Regions from separate parts of the Rhizobium sp. LEGMi-198b genome, predicted to be linked through region 2. Evidence: riboswitches for the same ligand, from Rfam matches in the RefSeq annotation. Region 2 holds a riboswitch; the other holds the start of a gene.

Region 1 (16,230 bases), on a different contig from region 2:
GCCATGAACACGATCACATCAGCCACCACGATACCTGGCCTCATCTGGGCCTATCGCCTGCGTCCCGGCGCGAATAAGCCGGAGCGGCTGTCCGATGATACCGATCGCGCCACGCTGTTTGCGGACGATGGTTTCCTGTGGCTGCATCTGAGCCTTGTCGATGCCCGCGTACCCGCTTTTCTTGAGGATGCGCCAGGTCTGAACGAACCTGCCCGTGTAGCGCTGACGACGCATGAGACGCATGCGACCATCACCGTCGACGAGCAGATGCTGTTCGGCACGCTGGTCGATTTCCAGCGCGAATTCGATCAGGATACGCGCGACATCGGCTGGCTGCATTTCGTGCTGACCGACCGCATGCTCATCACCACCCGGCTGCAGCCGCTACGCAGTGTTGAGCGGGCGCGCATGCTGATCGAAAAAAACGCAGCCAAATTCACCCGGCCGCTCGATATATTCGAGCTGCTGGTCGTCGAGTTCCAGCGCACCCTCATCTCGCTTGTTATCGAGATGACCGAGGAGCTCAATCTCATCGAGGATTTCGTCTACGAGAACGCGCCGCGGGACGAACGCCGGCGATTGGCGCCCGTGCGCCGGACGATTGTGCGCCTGCACCGGCATCTGCGCACCGTTTTGACACTGATGCGGCGCGCTGCAGCATCTGACGACGAAGAGATGCCGCTCGGGTTCGAGGATGTCGCCGGCCGATTGACGGGCCGGCTGGAGGCGGTCGATCACGATGTCTACGCGCTGCAGGAGCGCGCAAGGCTGCTGCATGAAGAAATCGACTCGAAGCTTTCCTCCGAGATCAACCGCCATCTCTATATTCTGTCGATCATGACGGCCTTCCTGCTGCCGCCGACGCTGGTCACCGGCTTTTTCGGCATGAACACGTCAAATCTGCCGTTTTCAGGCGGCGGTGCCGGCACGGAATATGCCGTGGCCCTCATCATCGCTTCGATGGTACTCGCCTGGTGGCTGCTGAAGCGGGTCAACATTCTCTGACGGCAGGGCGTTCAACCATGAAAAACCGCCCGGCGAGTGACCGGGCGGCTGGGGCTGATAGGTTCAAATCTCTCGCTCAATAGAAGGGCGAGTAGCACTGCTGCCGGGGACCGCGATTGGGCTGGAACGTATTGTCATAAGCCCGGTAGGAGCGGTAGCGCGCCTCGCACCATTCGACGTGGCGCGGGTTGATACCCCCAGCCGGAGCTACATAACGCGGCTGGCTGGCAATCGCGCCGCCGATGATGGCTCCGGCGCCGAAGGCGGCCAGCGGGTACCAATAGCCATCATAATAGCGATAACCATAACGATATCCCGGATAACCGCGGTAGCCGCCATACCAACCACGGCGATAATACGGATAGTATCCGCCGTGATAACCGCCATAGCGGCGCCACTGAACCTGCTGAACGTCGGCAGGGGCGGCCTTGTCTGCCGCCGCAACGGGCGCGGCAGGCATCTGCATTGCGAAGGACGGGGTGAAGCTCGTCAGAGCCACAGCGGCCGAAACAGCGATAGTCGCAATTCTTGCACGGAAACCAAGCATTTATATCTCCATTCCCTGGCTTACATTGTGCTTAAGGCAATGAACGTTCCTAATTGGGGAAGGTTCCCCAAACAGGGTTCGAATACCTGCTGCGCCGCGCGTCCAATATGACGCGGCGGGACGTAGCGGCGCATAGTGTTTCCCTTAAATCGGTACAAATTTAAGGGGTTATGCGGACCCAACGGTAAATTTTTAGCGATCCCATCCTTAACCAGGGATTAACCACCGATCCTTACCATTGTTTCATGAAGGGATACCGGCAGACTCACCCTCTGATTTGCAGTTTCCTGATGGTTCTGGCGCTGCTCGGACCGGCTTCCCCGCTTGCGGCCGCTGAGAACCCACCCTGGAACGATCCCCAGAACGCCCTTATCGTCGATGCCTATGAGTTGAATACCATCGATTGGGATCAGCTTCTGCAGGACAAGCGCATAGCCGCTTTCATCTCCAAGGCTTCGGACGGCCTGCCAGAGAGCTTTAGCTGCACGGGCGATCATGCCGGCGACACCTTTGCGCACTGCAAGACGATGTGGCGCAAATATGCCGTCAGTCGCGAGCTGTATCAGACGCGTCGTATGCTGGCCAAGATGAACGGCCTGCTCTGGGGCGCCTACCACCTTGGACGGCCCGGCAACCCGGTCGACCAGGCCAATCATTTTCTGGATTATGCCGATCCGAAACCGGACGAATTGATGGTGCTCGATATCGACGGCTTGGACGCGACCCAGTTCATGTCGCTCGATGACGCGCAGATCTTCGTTGGTCACATCAAGGTGAGAACAGGCCGCTATCCCATTCTCTATACCAATCACAACACCGCCCGGTATATTGCCGATCATCGCGAGGACTATCCGATCCTGTCGCGGCTGCCGCTGTGGTATGCCCGCTACAAGCCCGATGTGAAGGGCACCTTCCCGCTCGGCAATTGGGACAATTATGCGCTCTGGCAATTCTCCTCATCCGACAATTGCTCGGAGAAGACCTGTCCTTACCGGGTGCCGGGGACGCTTACCGATATTGATGTCAATGTCGTGCCGATGACGAAGGTGCAGCTCGCCAAGATCTGGCCGCAGGGCGATCTGCTGCCCGCAAAGCCGGAACCTGCACCCATGATCATTGCTAAGGGACCAAGCTGTACCTCACCGCTGCAGACGCTCGTCTCGCTGATGGTCGACCCAATCGTCACCGCCGCAACGCAGCCGAAGACGGTCGAGATCAACGAGTTGAATTATCAGGATTTCTAGCGCATCCGCTATCGGGCGGGAGCCGCCCGATAGCGGATAAGTAGTCTCGATTCAAAAGGCTTAGGCTTCTATCTGCACATCCGTTTTAGGCCGCGAACAGCAGGCCAGAATGTAGCCTTCGTCGATTTCGTCGTCGAGGATGCCGCCATTATGGTTCATCTCGACCTCGCCCGACAGTTTCATCACCCTGCAGGTGCCGCAGAGACCGGATTCGCAGGCAGCACCGATGCGTACGCCGGCGCCGCGCGCGGCCTGCAGGATCGTCTGGCCTGGGGCGCAGGCGACATCCCTGCCGGCCATGGTGAAGCGGATCGAGGTCGCCGCGTCCGTCGACGCGTCATCGCTGACTTCGGCCAGCGGCGTTGCCGCCTGCGCCGGCTGGAAGCTTTCCTGATGGTAGCGCGCCATGTCGAAGCCGTGGGCTTCCAGCATGGAGCGGACGGCATCCATGAAGACTTCAGGGCCGCAGCAGAAGATGGTGCGTTCCATGAAATCTGGCGCGAGCAGTCCGATCTTTGCCTTGTCGATGCGGCCCTTCAGCCCCGACCAGAGATCGGTGCGGCCGCAGCCTTCGACGATGAAGCCGAGATCGAGGTTCGGCATGAAGCGGGCGAGATATTCCAGCTCCGAGCGGAAGATGATGTCGGCGGGGCTGCGCGAGCAATTGACGAAGGTGATGTCCGACAAGGGCCCTGTGTCGGCCATGTAGCGCGTCATCGCCATCATCGGCGTGATGCCGGAGCCGGCCGAAACGAAGAGATATTTTTCGCCGGGATGACGGATGTGGCTGAAATCGCCGAGCGGGCCGAAAGCCTTGATGCGCATACCGGGCTTCAGGTTCTCGAACATCCAGCGCGTGCCGATGCTGTCCTTCTGCGCCTTCACCGTGACGGCCACGGAAAAGGGCCGCGACGGTGTCGAGGAAAGCGTGTAGGTGCGCATGACCGGCTCGGGCGCCGTCGGCAGTTCCAGGGTTACGAACTGGCCCGGCAGATAGCGGAACCAATTATCCTTGTCGGAGCGGAATGTGAAGGTCATCACATCGGGCGCTTCCGGCGTTGCCGACAGGCATTCGAGCAGATGCTGCCTGTCGCTCCATGGCTGCATCTGATCCAGGTGCTGATGACGGAGAGAGATGGTCATGTTCATACTCAGGCAACCGCCGACAGCTTGGCCTGATCGCCCTGCAGCCGGTTGATCATGAAATTCGAGTACCACTCGACGAACTGCATGACGCCGCCCTCGTGGAGTTCCGAATAGGGGCCGGGCTCATAGGCCGGCGAGCGTATACCGAAGGCATTTTCCTCGACGATGCGACGGTCCTGATCGTTGGTTTCCGTCCAGACATGGGTCAGTTCCTCGAGGTCATAGTCGACGCCCTCTACCGCATCCTTATGCACCAGCCATTTGGTGGTGACCGCGGTTTCCTCGGCGCTGATCGGCAGCACGCGGAAGGAAATGGCGTGGTCGCCGAGAAGATGGTTCCACGTTGTCGGGTAATGGAACAGGATCATCGCACCGATATTGTTGATGGTGACGTCAGGCGATAGCGGCCGCTTGACGGCGCGCCTGCCGGACATGGTGTAGCTTTCAGCCCCTTCGATCAGCGGCATGCGGGCGGCGCGGAACTGACCATCGGGTGCGATCTTGAATTGGCTCGGCAAGCCGGCGGCTTCGCAGCGCTGCCAGTGCTCAGTGATGAGGGGATCGTTCATCGCACCTTGTACACCCGTGATGGTCGGCGCTTCCGGGTAGGTACGGCAGAGCTCCGGATGATTGGCGGCGCAGTGATAGCACTCGCGATTGTTCTCCCATACCAGCTTCCAATTGCCCTTTTCGATAATGGTGCTCTGGAAGGCGACCTTCGTCTCGCCGATGCGATGCGGCGCCATGTAAGGCTCGATCGCGGCGCGGACCGGGGAGAAATCCGGGGCGTTTTTCGCCAGACAGATGAAGATGTAGCCGCCGACGCTCTCGCAGTGAACCGGCTTCAGGGAGAACTGGCTCTTGTCGAAATCCTCCGCCATCTGCCGGGCGAAGAGCAGCGAACCGTCGAGTTCGTAGGTCCACTGATGGTAAGGGCAGACAAGCTTGGCCGAAGAACCGCGCTCGGATGCGCAGACACGCGAGCCGCGGTGGCGACAACTATTGTGGAAGGCGCGGATGACCTGATCCCGGCCGCGGACGATAACGACGGGATAATCGCCGACCTGGACCGTGAAATAATTGCCCGCCCGTGGCACTTCGCAATCATGGCCAATGAACAGCCAGTCGCGATAGTAGATCATCTCCATGTCGAGCTTGAAATAATCGGGGTCGGTGTAGAAGGCGTGCTCCAGGCTGAAACCCTGGCGGCGGTTCTTCAATTGTCGCAAAACGTCGGTGCCGATATCCATGTGCCTATCCTCGTGCAATACCAGGCAGTAGGCAGAGGACATGCACCGGCCGGCCTTAAACAGCCCAACGCATTACCCCCCGACTGCCCGCCGCGGTCAGTGAAATCTATCATCCCCAAGGCTGGTTTCCGGGCTCTGGAGCGGTCCTCAAGAGGACCCCATGGCGCCTTCCCAGGTTGTTTTCGACCCAGTGGCTTTATCTGCCATGCCTCACTCCACCACCGTTGCGGGGGCAGCGCCGGATTTTGACCGGCTTCCCAATTCTCCGCCTCCCTAATAGACGGCACCTTGAGATTGAGGTCATCATAGCTCCCGCGTCGCGCGTCGCTCTGCTGCAATGCGACATCGGCTTCGAAATTGGCGACAGGTGAAATGAAGCTTCGAAATGACGCGAATTTTGTTGCGATAATACGAGGCAATTCAAGCTATTAGCCTGGCGCTGGCGAGACGATCGTCCGCGCGAACCGCTCTGCGCTCCATGACGCTTTATCTTGATTGCGACAGACCGGTCGGCGGCGATTTTTGGGGACGGTCTTGTACCGCGGAGAGTCCTTCACGAACCGTCAGCCTTGGGCGCTTAAGCCCGGCTCAAGCTAGGCGATCTATCAACTGCTATCCATACCCATACCGTGAGTGCCGCCATGGCCAAGCTCAGATATTTCGACGCCAAGAAGCCCGCCGAACCGGAACCGGAATTGCCGGCGGCCTCCCATAGCGAATTCCTGCGCACCGGCCGTATCACCCGCGACAGGGCGCATTGGCTGGCCGAAGAGCGGCGCTATCTCAGCTATGAGGAAGTGGCCGAGCGCACGGCGAATAAGCTGCGGAATGCTGGCGAAAAGACCCATGATCGGCTGAACAGCTTTCACCAATCGATTCGTTTTCCAAAGCTGATCTTCCATCACACGCTGAAGGACACGCCGCATCTCGGTTATTGCCATGTTACTGCGGCGCGAACGCAATTTGCGCAGTATGAAGAGGTGAGCTGGGCCTTCTACATCGCCAACTTCTTTGCCCGCATCGGGCAGAACGACAATTTCTTCGAAAATATCAGCCTGAAATATTCACGAATGTATTTTGCCGTCGCCGTTTTGCCGGATCAGGAATCGCCGGAAAAGAAACTGACGATCAACCGCGAGATCCGAGGCAATGGCGTACTCTTCCACACGCACGATCCGCAGATCGCTATCCGCAACGTGCTGCTGCTTGGCGCACGCAACGAACAGCTCCGCGACATCATTCGCCAGCTTTGATCATTGATCCCCAAACTTGAAAAGCATAAGAACGGCCTGAACTACAACGGTCAGGCCATGGCGCGACACATAGACATTCTCCAGGATCCCGAAACGGCTATAGCTGCGGCGTCGGAAACGCTTGCCGAGGGGCTGCCGATCGGGTTGCCGACCGAGACGGTCTATGGGCTTGCCGCCGATGCCACCAATCCCGCTGCTATCACCCGAATCTACGAGACTAAGGGCCGGCCCCGCTTCAATCCGCTGATTTGCCACATGAGCGATCTTGCCATGGCGGAACGCCATGCGATCTTCGACCCGATCTCGCGGAAGCTGGCCGAAGCCTTCTGGCCCGGTCCGTTGACCCTTGTGCTGCCGCTGCGGCCGGAAAGCGATATCCATCCGCTGGCGACCGCGGGGCTTGATACGATCGGCATCCGTGTGCCGCAGGGTTTTGCGGGCGAGTTGATCCGCGCCTTCGGCCGGCCACTCGCCGCCCCCAGCGCCAATACGTCCGGCAAGATCAGCGCTACCAGCGCCGATCATGTTCATGACGATCTTGGCGAACGGATTACGCTCATCCTCGATGCCGGCGCTTCGGTCGTCGGCGTTGAATCGACGATCGTCAAGGTTGAAGACGGGGAGATGCGGCTGCTGAGGCCGGGGGGCCTCGCGGCGGAGGAGATCGAACGGATCGCGGGTCAGCTCCTCAAGCGCAAGAACGGTGCCTCGCCGGCCATTGAGGCGCCAGGCATGCTTGCCTCCCATTACGCGCCGGGTGCTGCGGTGCGGCTCGATGCGACTGCTGTTTTACCGGGCGAGGCGTTGATCCGTTTTGGCCGGCCGGACATTGCCGGTGCGGAGAACGCGGCCATGGTGCTCGATCTCAGCCCGTCCGGCGATCTTGCGGAAGCCGCCGCCAATCTGTTCGATTTCATGAAACGCGCCGATGGCAGCGGCGCGGCAATGATCGCCTTTTCCAGCATTCCCGACGAAGGCCTCGGCGAAGCCATCAACGACCGCCTGCGCCGCGCGGCCGCGCCCAGAGAGTAAATCCGGTCAAAGACACATCGGCAAAGGACACGCCATGAGCAGCTCCGCCCCCTCCTCCGCCCTTCTGGATCGCTTTGCCGCGATCGTCGGCGAAAAGCATGCCGTGCAGGACCCTGCGGAGATCGCACCGCATCTTATCGAAAATCGCGGGCTCTATCACGGCGCATCGCCCCTGCTCTTGAAGCCGGGCTCGGTGGAAGAGGTTTCGGCAATCCTGAAGCTTGCCAGCGAGACCGGCACGGCCATCGTACCCCAGACCGGTAACACCGGCCTTGTCGGTGGCCAAACGCCCCGCGAGGGCGGCTCTGACATCATCCTCTCATTGGAGCGCATGAACCGCATCCGCGACATCGATCCGGTCGGCAATACCATGATCGTCGATGGTGGTTGCATCCTGGCTGATGTGCAGAAAGCGGCGGAAGAGCATGGCCGCATGTTTCCGCTGTCGCTCGGCTCCGAGGGCTCCTGCCGCATCGCCGGCAATCTCTCCACCAATGCCGGCGGCACGGCCGTTCTTGCCTACGGCAATATGCGCCAGCTCTGCCTCGGCCTTGAAGTGGTGCTGCCAACCGGCGAAATCTGGAACGGCCTGCGGCGGCTGAAAAAGGACAATACCGGTTACGACCTGCGCGACCTCTTCATCGGCGCCGAGGGAACGCTCGGCGTTATCACCGGCGCGGTGCTGAAGCTTTTCCCGCAACCGCTTGGCCATCAGGTGGCTTTTGCCGGTATCCAATCGACCGAAGACGCACTGACACTGTTCAAGAATGCGGCCAGCCTCTGCGGCCCGGCGCTGACCGGCTTCGAGCTGATGCCGCGCATCGGCGTCGAGTTCACCGCTCGCCATATTCCGGGCGTGCGCGATCCGCTGGAAACAGTGCATCCCTGGTATGTGCTGATCGATATCTCCACATCGGATTCGGCCGAGACCGCGGAGGGGATGATGACGACGCTGCTGGAGCAAGGTTACGAGGCCGGCCTGATCCAGGATGCGACCATCGCCAATTCCGAGGCGCAGCGGAAGGCGCTGTGGCACATGCGCGAGAGCATGTCGGACGCGCAGAAGCCGGAGGGCGGCTCGATCAAACACGACGTCTCCGTGCCGGTCGCGCAGATCCCGAAATTCATGCACGAGGCGGAGAAGGCAGTGATGGCCGCCATGCCCGGCGCCCGCATCTGCGCTTTCGGCCATATGGGCGACGGCAATATCCACTACAACATCTCGCAGCCCGTGGGAGCGGACAAGGCGGAGTTCATCGGCCGCTGGCGCGAAATGAACAAGATCGTGCACGGGCTGGTGCTGCAACATGGCGGCTCGATCTCCGCCGAACACGGCATCGGGCAATTGAAGCGCGACGAACTGGCTTCGATCCGCCCTGAAATCGAGATGGATCTGATGCGCCGGATTAAGACGGCGTTCGACCCGGCAGGGATCATGAATCCGGGAAAAGTCCTCAAGATCTGAGAGCCGGTTGGCTGCCTTAAACGGGTAGCAACACGCTATGGAAGGGTTCGGCATGGGCGACAAACGCGTATATGTGACGTCAGTCAGCAGCAGCGGCGTGCATAGTTTCAGCAAGCAGAACAAGGATCACATTCAACTGCTGACGGGGCTCGGCGTGGAAGGCGACGCGCATATGGGGGTGACGGTAAAGCATCGCTCGCGCGTCGCGGTCGATCCGACGCAACCCAATCTGCGTCAAGTGCATATTATCCACGAGGAGCTGTTCGACGAACTCACAGAAAAGGGATTCTCTGTTGCTCCAGGCGACATGGGCGAGAATATAGCGACCCGAGGGATCGACCTACTTTCCCTGCCTCAAGGGGCGCGCCTGCATATCGGCGAGGAAGCGATCGTGGAAGTGACTGGGCTTCGCAACCCGTGCAAGCAAATCGACGATTTCCAGAAGGGCCTGCTGCATGCGGTGCTCGATAAAGATGCCGATGGCGGTCTGATCCGCAAGGCTGGCATCATGGGTATCGTCTCGCAGGGTGGCCGCGTGCAACCCGATGACGCCATCCGCGTCGAGCTGCCGCCGCTGCCGCATATCAAGCTCGAGCGCGTCTGATAAAAAAGAAGCGGCCTTCCGTTGGAAAGCCGCCTCGTTATGCCGCTCTCATGTCGCGCTAGCTTTGCAGCCTGCTTGATCAATCGAAATCGTCTTGGCCCGAATTGCCGCCGCCATTGCGGTTGCCCGAGATGATCTCACGCTTGCCGACATGGTTGGCGGGGCCGACCAGACCGTCCTTTTCCATGCGCTCGACGAGCGAGGCAGCGCGGTTATAGCCGATGCCGAGGCGGCGCTGGATGTAGGAGGTCGAGCACTTCTTGTCGCGCATGACCACCTTGATCGCCTGTTCGTAGAGATCGTCGCCGTCTTCCGAGGCGATGGCGCCCTTGTCGAAGACAGCCGTGTCTTCTTCCTCGTCGTCTTCTTCCTCGTCGGCGGTGACCGTATCGAGATATTCCGGCCGCCCTTGAGTCTTCAGATGTGCGACGACCTTTTCGACCTCTTCATCCGAAACGAAGGGACCATGGACGCGCGAGATGCGCCCGCCGCCGGCCATATGCAGCATGTCGCCCTGGCCGAGGAGCTGCTCAGCGCCCTGCTCGCCGAGGATGGTGCGGCTGTCGATCTTCGAGGTCACCTGGAAGGAGATGCGGGTCGGGAAGTTTGCCTTGATCGTGCCGGTGATGACATCGACCGACGGACGCTGCGTCGCCATGATTAGGTGGATGCCTGCGGCGCGCGCCATCTGCGCCAGACGCTGGATCGCGCCTTCGATTTCCTTGCCGGCAACCATCATCAGGTCGGCCATTTCGTCGACGATGACGACGATATAGGGCATCGGCGTCAGGTCCATTTCCTGCTGTTCTTCGATCGGGGCACCCGTGCCCTTGTCGAAGCCGGTCTGGACCATGACATGGATCGTCTCGCCCTTTTCACGGGCCGAAGCGACGCGGCTGTTATAGCCGTCGATATTGCGGACGCCGAGGCGCGACATCTTGCGATAGCGATCCTCCATCTCGCGCACGGCCCATTTCAGCGCCATGACGGCCTTCTTGGGATCGGTAACGACCGGGGTCAGCAGATGCGGGATGCCGTCATAGACAGAAAGTTCGAGCATTTTCGGATCGACCATGATCAGGCGGCATTGCTCCGGCGTCATACGATAGAGCAGCGACAGGATCATCGTGTTGATGGCAACCGACTTGCCCGAACCGGTGGTGCCGGCGACCAGCAGATGCGGCATCTTGGCGAGTTCCGCGATGACGGGCTCGCCGCCGATCGTCTTGCCGAGGCCGAGCGCCAGCTTGTAGCCACTCCTCTCGAAATCCGCGGACTCGATCATTTCGCGGAAATAGACGGTCTCCCGGGTGACGTTCGGCAGTTCGATGCCGATGACATTGCGACCGGGAACGACGGCGACGCGGGCTGACAGAGCCGACATCGAGCGAGCAATATCGTCGGCAAGGTTGATGACGCGCGAGGATTTAACGCCGGGAGCCGGCTCGAATTCATAGAGCGTAACGACAGGGCCGGGACGAACATGGATGATCTCGCCCTTGACGCCGAAGTCTTCGAGCACGCTTTCAAGAAGGCCGGCATTCTGCTCCAGCGTTTCCTGCGTCATGATCACGCCGGTCCGGGCGGCAGGCTCCTGCAGCAGTTCGCGGGGCGGGAGCTCATATTCACCCTCACCGCTGCGGGCGATCGGCCGCCATTCCGGAAGAGCCAAGGCATTAGCCCTGCGCGGTGTAATCTGCGACGGCGGCGGATCGATCAGACGCTGTTTGGCGGCTTCGACGGCGGGAATGACCGGCTTTGCTTCAACCATGGGAGCGGCCGCAGCCGGCGCCGGCGTGCGAACCGGTATCGGCGCGACGACCATGACCGGAGCCGGAGAAGGCAGGCTCGGAGCCGCAGCCGGCTGAACCTCGACAATGGCCTCTGCCTCACCGGCAAATACTGCGGTGACGAAGGCGGGCGGGATGAACGCGACAGGTTCCGTCACCTTTGCGTCCGCTTCGACCGGCGCTGCGGCCTCGATCGAGGCCGGCACAAAGGGCGCCAGTACCGCAGCTTCGAGCGCGGCAAGCTCGTCCATCACGAATGCGCCGACCGGGGCCGGCTCCATAGCCGGAGCAGGTGCGGCGGAGGCAACGGCCGTTAAAATTTCGGTCTGTAGCGGTGAGTCTACGGCAGGCGACGGGCGGCGGCATTCGACGACGCGGAATTTCGCGACGATCGATTCGACCTCAGATTGGATCTCAGGAACGAGCATCGGCTGGACCGGCTTGCCCTTGATGGCGGAGAGGAATTCACCATCGAAGGGCATGGCGTCCCAGAAGGCGAAATCCGAGAGATGGGCAAGCCGCGATTCGACCACAGGCGCGGCGACTGATTCTTCAACTTTCGGCAGCGACGAGGAGGCATCCAGCGCGATCGCGGGAGCTCTATGGAATGCGGTAGCGATGACGGTCATCTCCAATGCGTCCGGCTGCATCGCCGGAGATTTCTGAATTACGGTAGGCTTGAAGGTCTCACCCACGAACGGCATGTCTTCCCATGGCGGCAGTTGGAATTCTGCCGACTGGTCCATCTGCGGACGATCGATAGAGCCATGTGATTCGGGCACCGGCGGCTCAATGACGCGCATTGCGGCGTGGTTGACGGCCGCGGGCGCCGAGGTGGGCGCAGGTTCCACGGGCGGACGCCGGCTGATGATCTCGGTCTCGCGCGTGCGGGTGAAACGGACGTTCGGTCCCATCAGGAAGGCGTTTTGCCAGCCGGGCGAGGCAAGCTCCTCTGCGGAGATCCCGTGCGGCGTGACAGGCATGATGGGGCCGCTTGCCGCCGTGCTGGCTTGCAAGGCCTCCACGACAGGTTTTGGCGCGGCGGCGATTCGCAGGCGAGCTTCTTCGGCATGCCGCAATTCCTCGGCACGGCGCTGTTCTTCCGCGCGCCGCTTTGCTTCGCGCGCATTGCGGATTTTTTCTTCCAGGAATGCGCGGCGGGCAGCGATCTGCTCGGCCCGGCGGGCCTCTTCTGCGACCTGCTCCGGGTCCGGCTCACCCTCCTGCTGGAAGCCGGTTGCCGCATTCGAAATGTTCGTTCGAGAAAGACGCATGAGACCTGCAACCCAGTCATTGATATTGCCGATGGCTTCTCAAATCGAATAGGGCAAGGACGGTTAATAAGTTCCTTCTTATCGGCCTCGAACGCACTTATTCCGCGTCTCCAGAACCCGAGGGCGACCCATACCGGCACGGCTGCAACAGGTATGCCGACGGCTTTCGCGCCGCACATCGAAGCGGCGCGAGGCATCAATTTTGGCGCTGTTCGTTATTTATTGGAAAGCTGGGCGATCGAAAGCAGCGTATCGGCACTGATGCCGACGCTCGAGGAACCCGACAGAATCGATAGGGCGGGCGATGTCGACGAAGTGGTGTTGTTCTCGATATCGTACATGGCGGAGAACCGCTGCAGAAGCTTGTTGACCTTGTCCGGGTCCTGCAGGTCGGTGACATCAAGATAGCTGCCCAACACCTTGGCCTGCTGATCGACATCCATCGAGGAGATCGAGCTCGGCAGGTTAAAGGTCGTCGTCATGACCGAATAGAGCGCGCTATCGCCCATGATGTCGTAGATGGAATGGATGTCGGGCGCCTTACGCTGGAAATAAAGCGCCAGGCGAACACCAGGATTGGTCTCTCCCTGTTGATCCTCGAGGGTCTGATGCAGGAAGAGGTCGTTCGTCTGAGAGATCGCGCCTTGGTTTTGCGCCGTACCCTGTTTCGCGTCCGTCAGGTTTCCATCCGTGTCGAAGTTGAACGCCTCGACAATGCTCTTGAACTGAGCGCCATCATCCGTGTTGACGAAGCTCTTGGAGTCAGTCGTATCGGAGGCGAAGGCCTTCTTCAGCGTGGCGGTGGTGACCTTCTTCGGGTCGATGCCATTGGCAGTCAGGATGAAATCGGTAAGCTTGCTGTCAGCGAGAAGGTCACTGACACTGGTGATCTTAACGATATTGGTCGCGAAATAGGTAGCGGCATCCTTGGCGTCGCTGGTGGCCTTCGTGAGCTGAGCGCCCGTCAGTCCGGCCCGCTTGTCGCTGGAATATTCGGAAATGTAATTATTAATCTGCGTCTCCGACAGAGCCTGGACCGGCTGCTTCAGCTTGCCATCGCTGCCGAAGTTGAAGGCCTTGGCGAGATCGGTGAAACGCGTGTCCTTGAGCGAGTTGACATAGCTCTTCGAATCGTAGGGATCGCTTTCAAGAACCTTCTTCATCTGCGTCTTCGACATCTCGTCCGAGCTGATGCCGTAAGCGCGCAGCGCCATTTGGTAGAGCTCGGGAAGATCGTCATTGGAATCGTCGCTGTCGGCGGTCGCATTGGTGGCGAAGAAGTCGTCAATATCCTTCACGCTGGCGATGCGGGTCTTGTAATTGTTGACCGCATCCGTGGTGAGCGACGTCTGCGACGTCGCGTAATTACTCATATAGCCGGTCGATGCCGCATTGATCTCGGCCTGAGACTGCGCCACGTCGCCGGACGCCAGCGTACCATCCGACTGGAAGTTGAACGCCGCAACAACGTCGGTGAGGCCAAAAATGGAGGCAGTCTTGGAGTCGGCGAACGCGTTTTTGAATACGATAGCAGGGGTGCTCGCATCGACCCCATACGCTGTCTTGACATAATCGAAGAGCCGCGTGTCCGAGGTCAGTTCGTCGACCGAAGTGATGGAACCGATGTGATCCTTGTAATAAAGATCGTTATCGGTAGCGCCGACCTCGGTCGTGTATGAGGGAACGGTGGAATTGTAGGCGCTCATGACCTCGGCCGTCTGGCCGAGCGTCTGCGGACCGCCCGGATAGTTGGTTGCGTAGGCGGCCGTCGTCGTGCTGAGCTGAGTGGAGGACTGCGCTTGCGAGCCGCTGGCAACCGTGCCGTCGGCCTGGAAATTGAACTGCGCCATCACATCGATGAGCCCGTTCGTCTTGGCAACACCCGCATCCTCGGCCGAGGCATTGAATTGGTCGGCCGTGATATAGGTCGGGATGTCGAAAGCGATTTTGACATAGTCGAACAGCTTGGGATTGGAGGTAAGCTGGTCGACGGAGGTGATCGAGCTGATCTGGTTCTGATAATAGGTCGTATCGGCGTCCGCCGTCGACGTCTTCACGCTTCCGTCGGAATTGAAATTGAATTCCGCGACGAGCGCCTTGTCGGCGGCGCTGCCGTTCTGATTCACAAAGCTGGTCGAATCGCTGACATCACTCGTCAGCATCTTTTTCAGAGTTGAATTCGACACGTAGGTCGGATCGATCCCGTAGGCCTGCAGCACGTAATTGCGCAAGCGCGTATTGCTAAGGAGATCGTCGACGGTTTTAACGCTGCTAATGTTCTGGCTGTAATAATTGGTTTCAGTCTCGGCGTTGGTTTCCTCAGTCGTAAAGGACTGCTGATAAAGACCGACCAGATCGCCTTCCTGTTCACTGGTTTGCGCCGTCGTATCGCTGCTCGTGCCGAAATTGAACGCGGCGGCGAATTCCTTGTAGCGCGAATCCGTCAGCTTGTTCGCGAAACTAGTGGAGTCGCTGAGGTCGCTGGTCAGCACCTGTTTCATAAAGGCCTTGGCATAGGTCATGTCCGAAAGGCCGTAAGCTTCCATAGCGTAGCTATAGAGCTGATAGTCGTTCATGAAATCGTCGACGCTGGTGACTTTGCCAATATTGGCATTGTAATAGTCGATCGCACGCTTGTTCTGCGTCTGCGATGCCACCTGATTGAGGGTCGTCGCCATGCTTCGGGTCGCGATCGAATAGCCAAGATAGGTGGATATCATCAGCGGGCGTCCAATAAATCTCTAATATATGGCGGCGAATCTATCGGCATTCTCGCAGATAAACCTTACCTGAGACTTACAATACTTCGGCCGCCGCGTGCACCAAATCGGCACGACCGGTTGCGCGCTCCCATTCACGTTATGGAAACCCTGATGCATTCGACTTTGCTAACCATTTGAGGACGCAAAGTTTTCTTAACCGCGATTTTTAAGCTGTCTGGAAGGGGGGCCGCCTAATCTGCACCCAACGAGAGGACATGACGTTCTCCGTAAGAAGACCGGAAAACCGGCTCTCAGGTAAAGCAAGGGTAGAGATTAGATGACAAATACCGTCCTGAAGCCCGATTGGGCTGGAACCACACTGCGGCTGGATCCGACGCGCTTTCCGCAACAGGTCAGCTATGCCATGCGGGGTGCCGCGGGTGATGTCACCATCACGATCGACGAACGCGGCGCGGTGCTGCGCAAGATCTTGCCGTCCAGTGGCCTGCCGCTGTCGGTCGCATTGCCGAAGCGTGCCTTCAAGGGCGTTGCCGCCCGCGCCATCGACCATGGCGACGGCGAAGTCACGGTGACGCTGGAATTGCATCATGAGGATCCCGATCTCTGCATCCCCCTCCTCGTCGCCCATGATTTGAGCGACATCGCCGCCGACTGGCGCTCCTGGTCGGAAGCCTTCCGCATTCCGATGATGATGATCGAAGCCGACGGCGTCGCCCGTCCGCTGGAAGAGCATCTGGGCGGCGTCGCCACCCGCGACATCCAGCCCCGTCGCCGCCACTCCTATTTCGCCAATCGCCGCCCGCGCTTCCTCGTGCGCCGCTCGACCGGCAAGCTCGGCGTCAAGATGAAGATCGAAGGCCGCGAGATTATCGCGCGGCGCTGAGGCGCATTCGTTCG
Region 2 (16,230 bases):
CACGCTCGCGGGCCGCAGGAGCAGTGGCTTTGCCAGCTCGATTATATCTGGCTGTCTCCGGCCTTGGCGCGCGCCAATGCGCAGCGGATGCCCGACGTCATCCGCTCCGGTCAGCCCTTTCGCACCATATTTCCGCCCGGACAGGAAGTAGAACGTTATCCACGTACCGGTTGGGACAGGCCGAAGGCCTCCGATCATTGCCCCGTCGTCATGACATTGGACCTACTATGACTCACGCTTTCAAACTACGAAACGACACGGCCGCCTGGCCGCCGGAAAATACTGTATTCCCGGTGGCCCGCATCGATCTTGCGGTTATCGCCGGCGATCACCCTTTTCATCTCAGCAACGCCGAGGCAGCGCAGGAAAACTGGAAGAAGGAGATTGCCGCCAATCCGGCACTTTTCGATGGGCGGATGATCTTTCAGCATCGCTTGTCGGTCAGCGAGCAGGCTGTAGAGGGCGAGGCATATGTGACGCCGTTCTCCACATTCATGTGGTGGCGCAAACAGAGGGAGCGCGGCGGCGGCTTTCATGTCTTTGCCTTTCCGGTCGCCGTCTCTTCCGACGGCGCGATCATTGCCATTCGCATGGCTGAGCACACCGCCAATCCCGGCCAGGTCTATTGTGCCGCGGGTTCGATGGATGAAAACGATATCGTCGATGGGCACTGCGATGTCGAGGGCAACATGCGTCGCGAAGTCATGGAGGAAACAGGCCTCGACCTGTGGGATGCGGTCGCGGAGCCGGGCTATTACGCCACGCATTCGAACCTTTCCGTTACCCTCTTCCGCATCTTCCGCTTCCCCTGGACAGCCGAGGAGATGTTGGAGCGGATCCGGGCGCATATGCTGGTAGACCACGAAAAGGAGATCGACGACGCGGTTGCCATTCGCTCGGCCGACCCTGCTGCGCATCATTATAGTTCGGCGATGCCGCCTATTCTCGCGTGGTTCTTCGGTCGTCGGGAATAGCTTTAGCTTGCGCTCAAATGTGTTGCCGTTATGTATGGTTGAGCAGGCGTCTACAGTCTAGAATCATGTAATGGAGGCAGGGGTGGCCCGCAGCTTCAGTGTCTATGATGTATTCACCGACAGAAAACTTGCGGGCAATCCGCTAGCCGTCATCTTCGATGCCGAGGGATTGGACGACGAGGCGATGCAGGCGATCGCGAAGGAGATGAATCTCTCCGAGACGGTGTTCGTTCTGCCGCCGCAGAACCCGGCGCATACCGCAAGCTTGCGCATCTTCACGCCCGCCCGCGAGCTGCCTTTCGCCGGCCACCCAACCGTTGGCACGGCGATCGCGCTGGCTGAGCGGGCGCATGCCCGCCATGGCGGCGACGTCGATCTCGTTTCGGTGCTGGACGAGCGGGTGGGGCCGGTGCGCTGCGCCGTCCGGCTCAGGCAGGAAAGGGCGGGTTTTGCCGAATTCGACCTGCCGCGGAAATCACAGCAAATCATGTTGCCGCTCGACCGTGCCGATATCGCCAATGCGCTCAGCCTGAAGATCACCGAGATCGGTTTCGAGAATCACGTGCCGTCGATCTGGAGCGCCGGCGTGCCGTTCCTGCTGGTGCCGGTGCACGATGTCGGGGCCGCCGAACGGATGGAATTCGATCCGCAACTCTGGGAGAAGACCGTACCCTTCGTCGACGGTGCGCTCGCCTCGGCCTTCATCTATTGCCGCGGCGCGCTCAATCACACGGCCAAGTTCCATGCCCGGGTATTCCCCGTCGGGATGGGCATTGTCGAGGACCCGGCAACGGGTGCGGCAGTGGCTGCGCTTTCCGGCGCGATAAACTATTTCGACCGGCTGCCGGATGGCCACCATCCCGTCATCGTCGAGCAGGGTGTCGAGATGGGCCGCCCATCCTTTATCCACCTTCACATCGACATCGACGGCGGCGATATCGCCAACGCCCGCATTGGCGGTCAGGCCGTACGCGTGGCGACGGGAATTCTTGAGCTTTGATTTTGTAAGGTTTTTGCGGCTCTTCGAAATTTTTTTGACGATTAACCAAAGAAAATTCATCTGGCCGCTGGACAATCAAACCGATCCTATTTATATGCCCGGTCACACCGCGAGCGAGCGGTTACGGGTGATTAGCTCAGTTGGTAGAGCAGCTGACTCTTAATCAGCGGGTCGTAGGTTCGAGCCCTACATCACCCACCAAAATTTCTTCTGAGAATTACCGCAAAGCCTTGAAAATAAAGGTTGTTGCGGTTTTTTGTTTCCGGAGCCCGGCGTTTGGCCACAAGGTCGCTATGCACGCATCATGCGGCGACATGGGCGCGCGACTTCATTGCGCATGATTGATTGCATAAGGTGATGCGGGAAGGCGGTTCGAGTAATCGGGATCCGGCGCAATCAGCGTTGCGAGAATCAGGATGCATCCCATCGCGACTACGGTGCCTGCATAAAGAATGAACGCAAGGTGACTTTGCATGGCCATGCCAAACCCAAAGTTCTCTGAATCTAACCGTTGGCGTTCAGGTAAGTTCCCATGATTGGAATTTACTGTGATCTCGCTTTGCCTGCTGCCGAATGACTCAAGAAATGCCGTCCTGACGACTGCGGCAGCATTTGGGGATTACCACCAGTGATGTGAGCGCTCGCTTTCCGCGGCGTTTCTTCCCATCAGATAGCCCAATCCAAAAATAATTGCGCCAATTGCGACGATCGTTGCGGTCGTTGTTTGGTGTTCCTGAGCGCCTATAGCTACGGCTTGCGCCTCGCGCTTGGCCATGGATGTTGCCGACTTTACTGCCCTTTTCACTCCTTCGGGCTGCTCTACCGGCGTTCCCGTGAAACCTGCATTCAATTTTGGCATCGCGTTCTCCTTCTACAAAAAAGGTAACTGCGGAAAAACGGAACTGTTCCTTCGGCCGCGTTCTACTCCTGACGCGATCTACAGATCGCTTTCATTCGAAGCGGGATCAAAATCATAAATTTTGCTGGAGGATGCACGGCGAAAACACACGCCAAACCTTCAATTCGCCATCGCTCGGCTTTGGGGAGATTACGCTATTCGGCTGGGGCTAACTAATGCCTCTTATGCCCGCCGCCTTCCATCACGCTGAATACGAAAATGGCTGCGAGAACCAGAACCAGCATATAATCGAAGGGGGTGAGCAGGTGCAACAGTTCCATGATGTTTCTCCTCCCAGAGAACATGTATCAGAACAATCGGCAGTATGTGCCTTTGTTCCGTGTATGCCAAGGTTTTCACATCCTGCGGTGCGATAACGCTGTTGTGCGGGGCACAAAGAAGTCCTTATTTGCATGGATGTGTCGGCGGTCACGGATGGTCAGCAGCCGGTTGGAACCATCGCGCTGCCATCGGCATTCTATTGTCAATAAAATTTATAGAGTATATTCCTATGCCGTAGGCATTTTCGGTTGCCGCCGGCGAAGTGTTCGGCGCAATCGATCGATCTGGAAGGATTTGGCGATGACCACTTGTTCTGACGATCAATCGCGTGATCGGCCCGTCATCGCAATCATCGGCGGCGGCATTTCGGGGGCGGCGGTTGCTTTTCACTTGCTGCAATCGGAAGCGCTGCAGCCCGGTCAACTCTTCATTTTCGAACCGCGCGCCAGGCTCGGGGCGGGGCTTGCCTATGATACCCGCGACCCCGCGCATCGCATCAATGTGCCGGCAGCTAAGATGAGCCTGTTTCCTGACGATCTCGAACATTTCCAGCGCTGGCTTCAAGACAATAATGCGCTGGAAGGCGACCAGACGGCGGTCGCGGCGAATGGCAGCCTGTTTCCGCGGCGCGGGCTTTTTGGTCGTTATATCAATGCCATGGTGCAGCCTTTTATCGATGGCGGTGCCATCACCCATGTCGCGGAAAGGGTTGCGGATGTCCGGCGGCTGGATGACCGATGGGTGATCACGGGCGAGGCAGGGCGGCGCTTGGAGGCGGATATTCTCGTCATCGCCACAAGCCATCCGTCGCCTCTGCCGCCGCGGTCATTGCAAAATGCGCTTGCCGGTCATCCGCGTTTCGTCGCGGACCCGACGCGGCCGGATGCGCTCGATGCCATCCGCCCCGGCGATCGGGTGTTGGTGGTCGGTAACGGCCTGACCTCCGCCGACGTCTTCGCCTCGCTGGAGCTGCGTGGTCATAAAGGACCGATCACCGCAATTTCCCGACGCGGGCTGCGATCGCGCGGGCATGCGCCGGTGAAGCAGGAGTTGTTCGGCGATTTCGTCAGTCAGCCGTCACGGACAGCGCTTGATCTTCTGAGGCGCGTGCGCGCCGCTATTCGTAAGGCAGAAGGCGAGGGATGGACCTGGCATGCGGTGATCGATCAGGTGCGCGCGCAGGGAGGGGATTTATGGCAGGCAATGCCGCTCAACGAGCGTCGTCGTGTGGTGCGGCATTTGCGGCCCTTTTGGGATGTGCATCGCTTCCGTGTCGCGCCGCAGGTTGAGGCCGTCAGTGAGGAGGCGATCAGCACCGGCAGGCTCGATGTACTCGCGGCTTCCGTCGCGTCCGTAGAGGCGAAGGGCGAGGTGATCGACTGTACGCTTCGGCTCAGCCGCTCGGGCAAGAGCCTCGATCGTCAATTCGATGCGGTCGTCGTGACGACCGGGCCGGGCCATCGCGGCATTCTGGGCTCGCAAGGCTGGATCGGCGCCCTTGCGGATGCGGGCTATCTCGCCATCGATGCCACAGGGCTCGGCCTTGCCTGCAATACGGCATCGCTGGCGCTCGGCGCTGATGGTAAGACGGCACCGTCGCTGCTCATTTCCGGACCTTTGGCGCGGGGCACTTTCGGCGAACTTATGGGCCTGCCCGAAGTGGTCGAGCATGCCGTTTTCGTCGCCGAACAGGTGGCGTCGGCGATTGCCCAAAATGCTCCCGACCACACCCAGCGCAAGCATAACAAGCCAAAAGTCGATAGCAGCTCGGCGTAAAGGTAGAAAAAAGTGCAAAAACGTTGCTTGAGCGATACATTTGCCCAAATTTACTCATATAAACTATACAATTTGTGAGTTATTATCTTGTTCGCACGGGGCGGCAGCGTTACTTCCGAGGTCAATGACGAACAGGACAAGCCGGTTGAGTCTCGATCGAATCGTGCCGGGCTTACAACAATCGACTTTGCAGTAAGTGGATAGCGATGCTCACGAAAAAAGGAAAATACGGGTTGAAGGCGCTGGTGGACCTGGCACGCCTCGGGCCGGGCGAAACTGCGTTTATCAACGACATCGCGTCCCGCAATAATATCCCGAAGAAATTCCTCGACACCATCCTGTTGGAACTGCGTAATGCCGGCGTGCTGCGCTCGAAGAAGGGGCCAGGCGGCGGCTATTCGCTATCGCGCCCTGCCTCCGATATCCGCATCGGCCATGTCATCCGCACGCTCGACGGTCCGCTCGCGCCGATCCGCTGCGCCAGCCGCACGGCCTATGAAGCCTGCGACGATTGCGCCGATCCGGAGCGCTGTCATGTGCGCCGTTCCATGACGGAAGTCCGCGACGCGATCGCGGCGATTCTCGACAATATGACGCTCGAACAGTTCGTCGCCGGCGGCGGGCCTGGAATCGAAATCGAAGAGCAGGAAGATTATCGCGCTTCGAATATCGGCTGACCCATTGAGTTCCCGAACAAGCTTAGTGTTCGCCGTCAGTGGCTTTTGAGAACCAAAGATCCCTGTAGATCGCGGCGGCGGATTCATCGGGCGCGCGATCCTCGGTCAGCCAAACCTTCCGGATCGACCAAGCGTCGTCACGGCTCGGAGACTTGCTGCATTGGTCCACATCCGAGGCGCCGACGCAGGGAATGAACCACGATGGCATCAAAGGCCGTGCTGCGTAGCCAGTTTCCGTGCGGGTGATCAGGACAGCAAGCCCTGCCTTCTTGTTGGCTTGCCACGGAAAGATGATCCGGCCTCCGGGCCGCAATGCTTTAAGCCATGATGCCGGTGGGGCGACTACGCCGGCATTTACGTAGATGAGATCGGCATTCGGCAGCGCCAGAGTGGTCGCATCGCCGTGGACGAGGGAAATTCCCTCGAATGGCTCCAGATTTGCGCGTGCACGGTTGGCCAAGTCCTTTTCGATTTCGAACGCATGAACATGGCCGTTTGGCAGGACCAGCATCGACAGGAGCGCCGTATAGTACCCCGTCCCCGCACCAATATGGATTACGGTGTCGCCGGACTTCGGGGCGGCAACGCCGATCCAGGCCGCATGCAGGAACGGTTCGCCATTATTGATGCCCTTTGTTCTGTCCAGAGCGACGAGCGCATTCTGATAAAGAATGGAAGGATCGGCGCCGGGCGTTTCAATGTAGCGCCGATTGACCTTTATCTGCCAAGGCCCAGGACCCAGGAACGCTTCGCGCGGTACAAGCTCGAAAATCCGTTCAAGCCTTTCATCATGGGAATTGCTGGCGGCAGCCATCATTTTCGCGTGAAAGGCCCGTATCTCTTCCAAACTGGCACGGCGATTTGCAGTCACGGTCTCTCTCCACCTTCCGATACAAAATTCGTCAGAGCGTCCAGTTCTTCGGCGGTGTTACGCCGTTGAGATGATAGTTGCCGACGATGTGATATTTCCAGCGAACCGGGTCGTGCAGCGTGTGGGTGCGGGCATTGCGCCAATGACGGTCGAGATTGAGGCCGATGCGGGTCGAAGAGGTGCCAGCGAGCTCAAACAGTGTATTCGAGGCTTCGATGGCTATTTCCGTCGTCAGGGTTTTCGCGGCAGCCACAGCAAGTGTGGCCTCGATCACATCATCTTCCGTTGGATTGATCTGAGCAACATCGATCTTCCTGCCGGCGCGTTCCAGCATGGCTGCGGCTGCCTCGATGCGAATGGCGATCTGGCCGATCCTGGCGATGGTCAGCGGATCATCGGCCGCTCGCTCGACGCCGCTGTCCATCCAGGGGCGGGCGTGCGTTTTCACAAACTCCACGGTCTCGGTGAAAGCGGCGCGGGCAATGCCGAGATCGATGCCGGCATGGATAATTTGGCCGACCGAACCGATGGTCGTCGCCCGCTCGAAGCCCTTGTGATGCGCGACGACAGCGTCGGCGTTAACGTAGACATTATGCAGAATGGTGGTGCCGCTGCCGGATGTGCGCTGACCGAAACCGTCCCAATCATCCATGATCTGGATGCCTTCAGCGCCACGCGGGACAAGTGCCAGGGTGAGTTCGTCGTCTGCGTTCAGCGCAAAAATACCGATCCAGTCGGCGAAAACTACGCCGGTGGAATAGAATTTGCGGCCGTTGACGCGATAGCCCAACCCGTCCGATGTCAGGCGCGTGTTGTATTGACCGGCCGTTCCGGTGCCGACTTCGGAAAATGCATTGCCGAAGCGGTCACCGGCCAGCGCCCTGGTAAAGAAGAAATTCTTCTGTTCCTCGCTGCCATCGACGCGAAGCGCTTCCAGAATGTAGAAATGGCTCTGCGGAATCTGGGCGATCGAAGGATCGGCTTCGGCCAGAATGGCTATGATTTCGGCAAGAACGGAGTTGGAAATATCGATGCCGTCATATTCGGACGGAGTGGTGATGCCGAGCAGGCCGGATTGCGACAGGGCCTCCAGCTCCTCGTAGGGCAACACCCGGTTGATGTCGCGGTCGCTTGCCTGCTGTGCAAATTGGATGGCCAGCGATCGCGCGATTTCCAGCGCTTCCTCGTCGCTTTGAATGCGGTGTGCGAGCGGTCTGGTGCGCTCGTGCAACTGTGAAACAGTTCCCATTCATAACCCCATCAACGATGGCATATCAGTGACTTAGCTGGCGAAAGCGCTATGATCGTAATTTCTATAGATCTACTATACAATAGATTTTCTTTGCTTATCCAGATTTCGCTATCCGCCATAATAGGCACCGAATGGAGAAATTGTAAGCGGGCGGCTCAATGCAGCCATCGCTCGCATCCAGGAGAGCGCCGTGGTCGCGACACTGATCCTTCCGGGTTTAAACGGCTCCGCCGAGGGGCATTGGCAGCGCCATTGGGCGCGCGATAAGACCTCTGCGGCCATCGTCCGTCAGGCTTCATGGTCGAGGCCGGTGCTGGAACACTGGTTGGCGGCGCTGGAGAGAGAGTTGGAGCGGGTGGAAGAAGCCTGGCTCGTCACGCATAGTCTCGGATGCCTGCTTGCCGCAAATCTCGCAGATCACCCCGCCGCCCGGCATGTGAAAGGCGCTTTTCTTGTGGCTCCCTGTGATCTCGACCGGACGGAGAGGCTGCATCCCGGCGCCATCGATTTCGGCACAATGCCGACTAAAGCTCTGCCATTTCCGAGCTTTGTCGTTGGCAGCCGCGATGATCCGTACATGGATTTCGTCGAGCTTCGGCATCATGCCGCGCGATGGGATAGTGAGCTTCATGATCTCGGCCATGCCGGCCACATCAATATCGCCAGCGGTTTTGGCCGATGGGAGCAGGGCTTCCAACTCTTTTCCGCGTTCACGAAGGGGGTCGAGGATCGGCAATTCAGGCGGGCAAGACCACCGTTGCACGACGTCCTGTGCGGGGCCATGCCATAAGCGTCGTCTTCCATGAAAAATGCGGTCGCAAGAAAGCGCTTGCTACCGGCGCATTTTCGCGCTTTCATATACGACTAAATAAGTAGACAATAGCGACAATGACATTTGTCGAGCCGTCAATGGCTCGATGTGTGTCCAGGTTGACGAAGGCAACGGGCTTCCTAGCTTGAATGGGAGCCCGCCCAGAGCATCCCGTCAGGTAGAGGGATGCCCTGGATTCAAGAACCAGAGCGTCCAATGCGTTTACGACGCGCGGCGCTCTAGCGGCCGAGCGTTTGATGGCCGCGAGCTGTGTGCGGGTCACAGGCAAAGTATCAGCGTGCCCTCAGAAAAGCATGATCGACCACCTCTTGCCCCAGGAGTTGATATGACGGTTCAGGGACTTTTTTCTGCCAGGGCAAATGCCTCGGCGCAGGCCTATGCGATGCCGCGCATCGCTGTCATCGGCCGCGGCTTTTCCGGCATGATGACGGCGATCGCCTTGATGAAGACGGTGCGGACGCCTTTTCATCTGCAGCTCTTCGACCCCAATTCCAGCGTCAGCGGCGGTCAGGCGTTGGCTTCCGGCCATAGCAGCGAAATCCTGAACAGCCGTGTGCGCGATCTCTCGGTTTCCGCTGGCGATCCCGATGATTTCAACGATTGGCTCTGTAGCAATGCCGCGTTCCGCAGTGCCGTGCCGGCGGCCATACCGGGCTTTTTGCAGATATTCGTCCCCAAAAGCATTTTCAGCGACTATGTGTACCAGCGCTTTTCCGAGGCATTGTCCTCGCGGCGGGATATTGCGGTGCAGGTCAGCGGCGAGACGGTGATCGGCCTTCGCCGCAGCCATGGCGACCGCTTTTTGGTGGAGAGCGCCGGCGCCGTCTATCCCCCGTTCGACACCGTGGTCCTGGCGACTGGTTACGGCATTGCCGATCACGAGCCGCAGAGCGGCGAACCGGTGGCGACGCCGACGACGGTCCGCGCCCGCCGCCTAGTGTCGCGCCCGCATACGGTCTTGCTCGGTAGCGGTCTGCGCGTCGTGGACCGGCTGCTGCAGATGCGCGACAACGGCTATGATGGGCAGATCACCATCGTTTCGAGACACGGCTTTCTGCCGCAGAGCCACACCCGCAGCAATGCCGATCCGGTCTTTCCTGCAGAAGCAATGCCCGGCAGTCTCAGCGAGATTGTGCGTTCTATTCGGCGGGCTTGCGAGAATGCGGAGGCGAGCGGGCAAAGCTGGCAATCCGTCATGAACGGCCTGCGCAAACATGCGCGCTCCCTTTGGCGCTCGCTGCCGGCCGGACAGAAGCAGCAATTCAACCGCCATCTGCGCGCCCTTTACGACAGCCATAGAAACCGTCTGCCGGAGGCTCTGTATGTCCGGCTGAGGCAGGAGCTGGCGGAGGGCAATACGCTGTCGCGTCGCGGGCAATTTCTACGGCGCACGCCGACCGGATTGATGCTGAAGCCGGCCGGTCAGCAGGGCGTGGAGCAGATCTATGCCGACGAGGTGATCGATTGCCGCTGCCGGGAGCCCGATCTCGATACGCCATTGATGCGGAGCCTGATCAACGCGGGCCTCGCCACACCGGATGAACTCGGTCTTGGCCTTGCTGTCGAAGCAACGGGCGCGCTTTCCACAGATGGCCGCATAATCGAGGGACTTTTCGCCATCGGCCCGCTGGGGCTCGGCAGCCTGCCGGACATCGATCTCGTGCCCGAGATCGTCACGCAGGCCTATGCGGCCGCCGAAGGCGTGGCGGCCCGGTTCTATCCGCAGTGCAAGGCGGTGTGATTGGGATTTTTGTCGCTCGCCTAAGCTCGGAGGCGAGGTCATTTGCCATGTTCAACAGCCCTTATGAATACGAGCTTCGGCCTCATCGCCATGCCTTATTTTTTGATTGAAATTAGTAACGTAATAACATAACAAATGCGCTTGCCATTCACGCCAGCCGGAATTCGGGGACAAGTGCAGACCTCAATGACACTACCATTGCTCGCTTCGATTTTCTGTGAGATGAACCATACCGATGGTGCTGCCGCCGGAATCATCCGGAGGGCGGCTGAAAAGGGAACACGGTGCGGATTACCCATCAGGGGCCAAAACCGTGGCTGCCCCCGCAACTGTAAGCGGAGAGCGCGTTCGCGACATGCCACTGGCTTCATGCCGGGAAGGTGCGAACGGGCTGTGACCCGCGAGCCAGGAGACCTGCCATCGATGACGTCAACCGCAACGGACGGGGTGTTCCGATGGAAATTCAGTGGTTGGGCGAGGGCGCGTTTGTGTCCGCAGGCCCTATCTTGACTTTGCCTCCGGCGAGATCTCCGGGAGGCTTTTCATGGATACAGCGAGAGAGCAGACGCATCGGATCACCGTATGCACGAATTGCCGTCACGTCGGCGCGCCATGCCGTCCCGGTCTTGATTTGCTGAAGCATCTACAGGCCGCCATTACCCAGGCTGGCGCGGCACTTTCCGACGATTTCAGTCTGGAGGGCAGCGTTTGCATGGCCGGCTGCGATCGGCCATGCACCGTCGCCTTCCAGGCAACGGCAAAGGCGACCTACCTCTTCGGCGACATCGCGGGCGAGGCGGATATCGGGGCACTCGTCTCCTTCGCCGAGCTTTACCGCGATCGGCCCGATGGCCTGACACGGGAAGGCGAACGCCCGAAAATGCTGGGCGGCAAGACATTGGCGCGCATTCCGGCTGCGATCGTTTCGGCCGAACGCCAAGCAACGCTCTTGCAGTAGGAGCGGGGTCATGCTGGAAAAATGCTTGCGACTGGAAGCTGACGGCGTCACCTGGGGCCCGCATAAGGGTAAACCGATCATCCGGGACATCAGCCTGTCCGTCAAAGCTGGTGATCGGCTGGCAATCATCGGCCCGAACGGGGCGGGTAAATCGACCCTGCTGCGCTGCCTCTATCGTGGTATCCGGCCGCAACGGGGTTGCGTGCATCTCGACGGCATCGATCTCTGGTCGATCGGCCCGCGCGAGGCGGCGCAGCGTATCGCCGTCGTCCTGCAGGAGACGCCGGGCGATTTTCCCTTCAGCGTCCGCAATGTGGTGATGATGGGCCGCATTCCCCATCGCAAGGGCATGGCGCGTTGGAGCGAGGAGGATCATGCGGCGACTGCGGCAGCACTTGTCCGCCTGGAGCTCAAGGATCTGTCGCTCCGGCAATTCGCGTCGCTTTCGGGCGGCGAAAAGCAGCGGGTATTGATTGCCCGCGCGCTGGCGCAAGAGCCGGAGCTGATCATCCTCGACGAGCCAACCAACCATCTCGATATCCGCCATCAGCTCGAAATACTGGAGCTGCTGAAAGGGATTGGTCTGACGATCATCACGACCTTGCACGACATTAATCTTGCCGCCGATTTCGCCACCCATGTCGCAGTGCTCGATTCCGGCTGTTTGACAGGCCACGGCTCGGCAACCGAGGTTCTGACCGCCGAGCGCATCTCATCCGCATTCCGTGTCGAAGCGAGCCGTCAGGTCGTGGGCGACACATCCCATCGTTTTACGTTTTCTCTTCGATAATTTGGAGCCATCCATGTCTTTCCGCATGTCCTTGTCCGCTACCGCCTTGCTGCTCGGCACGCTCTTTGCCGGTGCTGCTTTGGCCGAGCCCGTCACCGTGCGTAGCTGCAATCGCGATGTCACTTTCGACAAGGCGCCGGAGCGCGCCGTTTCCAACGATGTCAACCTCACGGAAATGATGCTGGCGCTGAAGCTAAGGGATCGCATGGTCGGCTACACCGGGGTTTCCGGCTGGAAGACGCTGGATGAGAAGCTGCGAGACGGCATCAAGGAAATGCCGGAGCTGTCGCCGAAATATCCAACCAAGGAAGTGTTGCTCGGAGCCAATGCCGACTTTTATTTCGCCGGCTGGAACTACGGCATGAAAGTGGGCGGCGAAGTGACACCGCAGACTTTGGCGCCCTTCGGCATCAAGGTCTATGAGCTCACCGAATCCTGCATCTTCGTCATGCAGAAGAACAAGCCGACCATGGACGACATGTTCGTCGACCTGCTCAATCTCGGCAGGATTTTCCGTGTCGAGGATAGGGCTGAAGCCTTAGTGGCCGACTATCGCAAGCAGCTCGGCGCTATCCAGGCGAAGATCAGCCATGCCGACGAGCCGACCCGCGTCTTCGTCTATGATTCCGGTGAGGAGAAGCCCTTCACCTCGGGCCGGTACGGCATCCCGACGGCAATGATCGAAGCGGCCGGCGGCACCAATGTCATGGACAATGTCGAAAAGAGCTGGACGGAGGTCTCCTGGGAGCCGGTGATCGAGAAAAACCCCGAGGTCATCGTCATCGTCGACTACGGCGAAGTCACGGCGGCCCAGAAGATCGCATTTCTGAAGAACAATCCGGCTTTCAAGACCATCGACGCGGTGAAGAACGACCGTTTCGTCGTGCTTCCCTATGTCGAGGCCACGCCGGGACCGCGCAATATCGAGGCCATCGCAACGCTAGCGAAGGCTTTTCACCCGGAAGCGATGTAACGAACGACAATGCCGATCCGTCCAGTCGATCACTGGACGGATCGCTTCCTGGATTTTCGCATGCGTATTGGCCTTCCCATTCTGATCCCTCTCCTGGTCGCTCTCCTCGCCATGTCGATCACGGCGGGCGTTTCCTTCGGTGCGGCACCGATCCCGTTTGCGACTGTCTGGTCGATCGTCGGCAACAAGCTGCATGCCGATTTGCTCCCCGTCACCTGGTCAGGCGGACAGGAAAGTATTGTTTGGGATGTCCGTTTTCCGCGCGTCATCCTGGCGTTGCTCGTGGGGGCCGGGCTTGCGGTCACCGGAGCGGTGCTGCAGGCTTTAACGCGAAATCCGCTGGCCGATCCGCATCTTCTCGGTGTTTCCTCAGGTGCCGCTTTCGGTGCTATCCTGGCACTGCTGCACACGGGGCTCATCCTCGGGCTATTGACCGTACCCTTGTTCTCCTTCGCCGGCGCGCTGCTGGCGATCGCAGCGGTGGCGCTGGTGACCCGGCTGACGCGTTCGCATTCGGCCGACCGGCTGGTGTTGTCGGGTGTCGCCGTCGCCTTTGTCTTTACCGCGCTCGGCAATCTCCTGATTTTTCTCGGCGACCCCAGGGCGGCCAATACCGTTGTCTTCTGGATGCTCGGTGGTTTGGGGCTGGCGCAGTGGCAGCATCTGATCTATCCGGCCGGCGTGCTGCTTGTCTGCCTTGCCGTGCTGATGCTGAAATCACGGGAGCTCAACGCGCTTGCCATGGGCGACGAGACGGCAGCGACGCTCGGCATTGCCGTCTCGCAATTCCGCTTCATGCTGTTTGTTGTCACGGCGCTGCTGACGGGCGTCATGGTTGCCTTTTCAGGGGCGATCGGCTTTGTCGGACTGATGGTGCCGCATTTCGTCCGGCTGCTCGCCGGCGGCGACAACGTCCTTGTCGTGCCGCTTAGCGCCGCCTTCGGGGCACTGACATTGGTCTGGGCTGATATTGCCGCGCGGCTTGTCATGGCGCCAGAGGACATGCCGATCGGCATCGTCACCGGTCTGGTCGGCGGCATCGCCTTCATTCTGATCCTGCGAAAAAGGTGACCAACGAGCGGCATTCACCATTGCCGCCCGCCGCTCGTGGACCTATCTCCCGACGGGCATGCCGGGAGGAAGGGAATGGCCGCAGATCCGATTGTTTGTACGCCAGAGGAAGTGCTGAGCTTCTGGTTCGAGGAGTGCACGAGCGAGGATTGGTTCCGCTCCACCGTTGCTCTTGACGAAGAGATGCGCCGTCGGTTTCGCGACACGCATCTGGCATTGGCGGCCGGCGTGCCGGATCTGTGGCGCGTAACGCCCGAAAGCCGGCTGGCAGCGGTCATCGTCCTCGATCAGTTCGCCCGCAACATCTATCGCGGCACACCGCTTGCGTTTGCGACGGATGGTTTGGCTTTGCAGGAGGCGAAAGAGGCTTTGGAGGTCGGTGCGGATCGAGGGATGCCGGCGGAACGACGGATATTCTTCTACTTGCCTTTCGAGCATGCCGAAGACCTGGCCGAACAGGGCCGGTCCGTGGCACTTTTCCGTTCGCTCGGCCTTGAAGAGCAGATCGATTATGCGGTTCGCCATCGCGCCATCATCGCCGCCTACGGCCGCTTCCCGCATCGCAATGTCTTCCTTGGCCGGGTGTCGACAGAGGCTGAGAAAGACTATCTCGCCGAGCCTGGAGCAGGATTCTGAGGGAATAAAGGTGTAAATGCCTTTGTGTCGCCTTTCTTTGCCTTACAAGGCGTAGGCCAAGGGAATATGAAATTCGCAATCACAGTTTAGGAAGATCCGATCTTCCGTTTTTTCGTGCGGCGAATCCGTTTACTCGCCGCCGGCGACTTTACTGCGACGAGGAGCTTTGCTTGCGCCCGCTGAAACACCGTCTCCGTTTTTTGCCCGTGCTGCTTATGGGGCTGAGCGCAGCCATTGTTGCCGGCCCTTTGATGGGCGGGCAGGCTTTTGCGCAAAGCCAGCAGCAGGCACAACCGACGCAGCCGGAACAGCAGCCCGCAGGCCAAGCGCCGCAGTCGGCGCAGCTCGCCAATGGTTTGCTGGAGACTGCCGTTGCCGATCTCGCCAAGGCTAAGAAGGACTTCGCCTCGATCGAAGGTGACTCCAAGGAAGAGGGCGCTGATGACAATGCGCTGGTCGCCCTTTCCGGCCGGGCGGACGAGCTCAATCGCTCCGTAGCGGCGATTTCGGCGCGGCTGAAGCCGCGCACTACCGAGATCGATGCGCGCCTGACACAGCTCGGTGCGCCGCCCAAGGAGGGGCAGCCGCCGGAAGCCGCGATCGTTACCCAGGAGCGCGACCGTCTCAACGCCGAACGTTCGCAGATCAGCGCCGTGACTGTCGACGCCGACAATCTCGTTGCTGCGAGTAACCGGCTTGTGATGCAACTTGTCGAAGTGCGCCGCAAGCTGTTTGCCGAGACGCTGTTCAAGCGTACTGGCGTTTCCGCCACCACATTCGAGGATGCTGGAACGGCCTTTGTCAACGAGGGCGTAGAGTTCAGCACTGCCGTAACAAGCTGGATCGGCTTTGTCGTGAAGGCGAAGCTTGGGTCGCTTATGGCTGCCCTCTTCCTGTCGCTTGGTGCGGCGTTGATTTTTCTGTCCGGAGGCTACCGGTTGTTCCGCAGATATTATGTGCGGGACGAAAACATTGAAAATCCGCCCTATATTAGCCGCCTCTCGGTCGCCTTCTGGTCAACGCTGATCCGCACGCTGTCGCTGGTCGCATTCCTCGTTACGTCCTTTTTCTTCCTGTCGAATTTCAACGTGCTGCGGCCGGATATCGCGCCTGTCCTGGCCGCTCTCTTCGGCTTCATCGGGCTGGTCTATTTCGTCGGCCGCCTGGCCAATGCCGTTTTTGCGCCCTTCAGGCCGCATTGGCGGCTCGTCAAGCTGTCCAACAAAGGTGCCCGCTCGCTGAGCTGGTGCATGCAGGCCATGGCCGTCGTCAACGGTCTTGATTATGTTTTCGACCGCATCAGCGAATCCATGGGATCGCCGGTTGTCGTCACGGTGGCGAAGAGCTTCTTTGCGGCTCTGTTGATCGGTCTTATCCTGATTGCCGCCTCCTTCGGTTCGCCGATCCTTGCAAAGAACGGCAATCCCGATGCTCCAGGCCGTCGTTGGCCGCATGGCATGGCGATCATCCTTCGGGTGCTCGGTACATTGCTGATCTTC

The links. A riboswitch is a leader RNA that binds a small molecule or an ion and turns the genes downstream of it on or off. The one in region 2 is predicted to bind cobalamin.
Region 1: another riboswitch for cobalamin. It lies ahead of ACXHXG_RS03055 (aromatic ring-hydroxylating oxygenase subunit alpha); the one in region 2 lies ahead of ACXHXG_RS08035 (DUF1636 family protein).

The regions. Positions count from the first base shown of each region.
Region 1 is NZ_JBSYVH010000001.1:616,669-632,898, forward strand. It holds gene ACXHXG_RS03035 (transporter) at 4-1,005, shown strand; gene ACXHXG_RS03040 (BA14K family protein) at 1,082-1,552, opposite strand; gene ACXHXG_RS03045 (glycoside hydrolase family 25 protein) at 1,843-2,796, shown strand; gene ACXHXG_RS03050 (FAD-binding oxidoreductase) at 2,857-3,945, opposite strand; gene ACXHXG_RS03055 (aromatic ring-hydroxylating oxygenase subunit alpha) at 3,948-5,192, opposite strand; cobalamin riboswitch at 5,295-5,498, opposite strand; gene ACXHXG_RS03060 (DUF6656 family protein) at 5,834-6,445, shown strand; gene ACXHXG_RS03065 (L-threonylcarbamoyladenylate synthase) at 6,503-7,477, shown strand; gene ACXHXG_RS03070 (FAD-binding oxidoreductase) at 7,512-8,942, shown strand; gene ACXHXG_RS03075 (MOSC domain-containing protein) at 8,995-9,546, shown strand; gene ACXHXG_RS03080 (DNA translocase FtsK) at 9,626-12,610, opposite strand; gene ACXHXG_RS03085 (DUF1217 domain-containing protein) at 12,826-15,330, opposite strand; gene ACXHXG_RS03090 (DUF6101 family protein) at 15,650-16,216, shown strand.
Region 2 is NZ_JBSYVH010000002.1:272,272-288,501, reverse strand. It holds gene ACXHXG_RS08090 (endonuclease/exonuclease/phosphatase family protein) at 1-231, shown strand, start outside; gene ACXHXG_RS08085 (NUDIX hydrolase) at 228-974, shown strand; gene ACXHXG_RS08080 (PhzF family phenazine biosynthesis protein) at 1,057-1,974, shown strand; tRNA gene ACXHXG_RS08075 (tRNA-Lys) at 2,100-2,175, shown strand; gene ACXHXG_RS08070 (hypothetical protein) at 2,594-2,833, opposite strand; gene ACXHXG_RS08065 (FAD/NAD(P)-binding protein) at 3,455-4,930, shown strand; gene ACXHXG_RS08060 (RrF2 family transcriptional regulator) at 5,137-5,607, shown strand; gene ACXHXG_RS08055 (protein-L-isoaspartate O-methyltransferase family protein) at 5,630-6,478, opposite strand; gene ACXHXG_RS08050 (SfnB family sulfur acquisition oxidoreductase) at 6,510-7,727, opposite strand; gene ACXHXG_RS08045 (RBBP9/YdeN family alpha/beta hydrolase) at 7,921-8,520, shown strand; gene ACXHXG_RS08040 (FAD/NAD(P)-binding protein) at 8,888-10,303, shown strand; cobalamin riboswitch at 10,523-10,739, shown strand; gene ACXHXG_RS08035 (DUF1636 family protein) at 10,848-11,261, shown strand; gene ACXHXG_RS08030 (ABC transporter ATP-binding protein) at 11,272-12,051, shown strand; gene ACXHXG_RS08025 (ABC transporter substrate-binding protein) at 12,065-13,024, shown strand; gene ACXHXG_RS08020 (FecCD family ABC transporter permease) at 13,085-14,095, shown strand; gene ACXHXG_RS08015 (DUF924 family protein) at 14,171-14,731, shown strand; gene ACXHXG_RS08010 (mechanosensitive ion channel family protein) at 14,902-16,230, shown strand, end outside.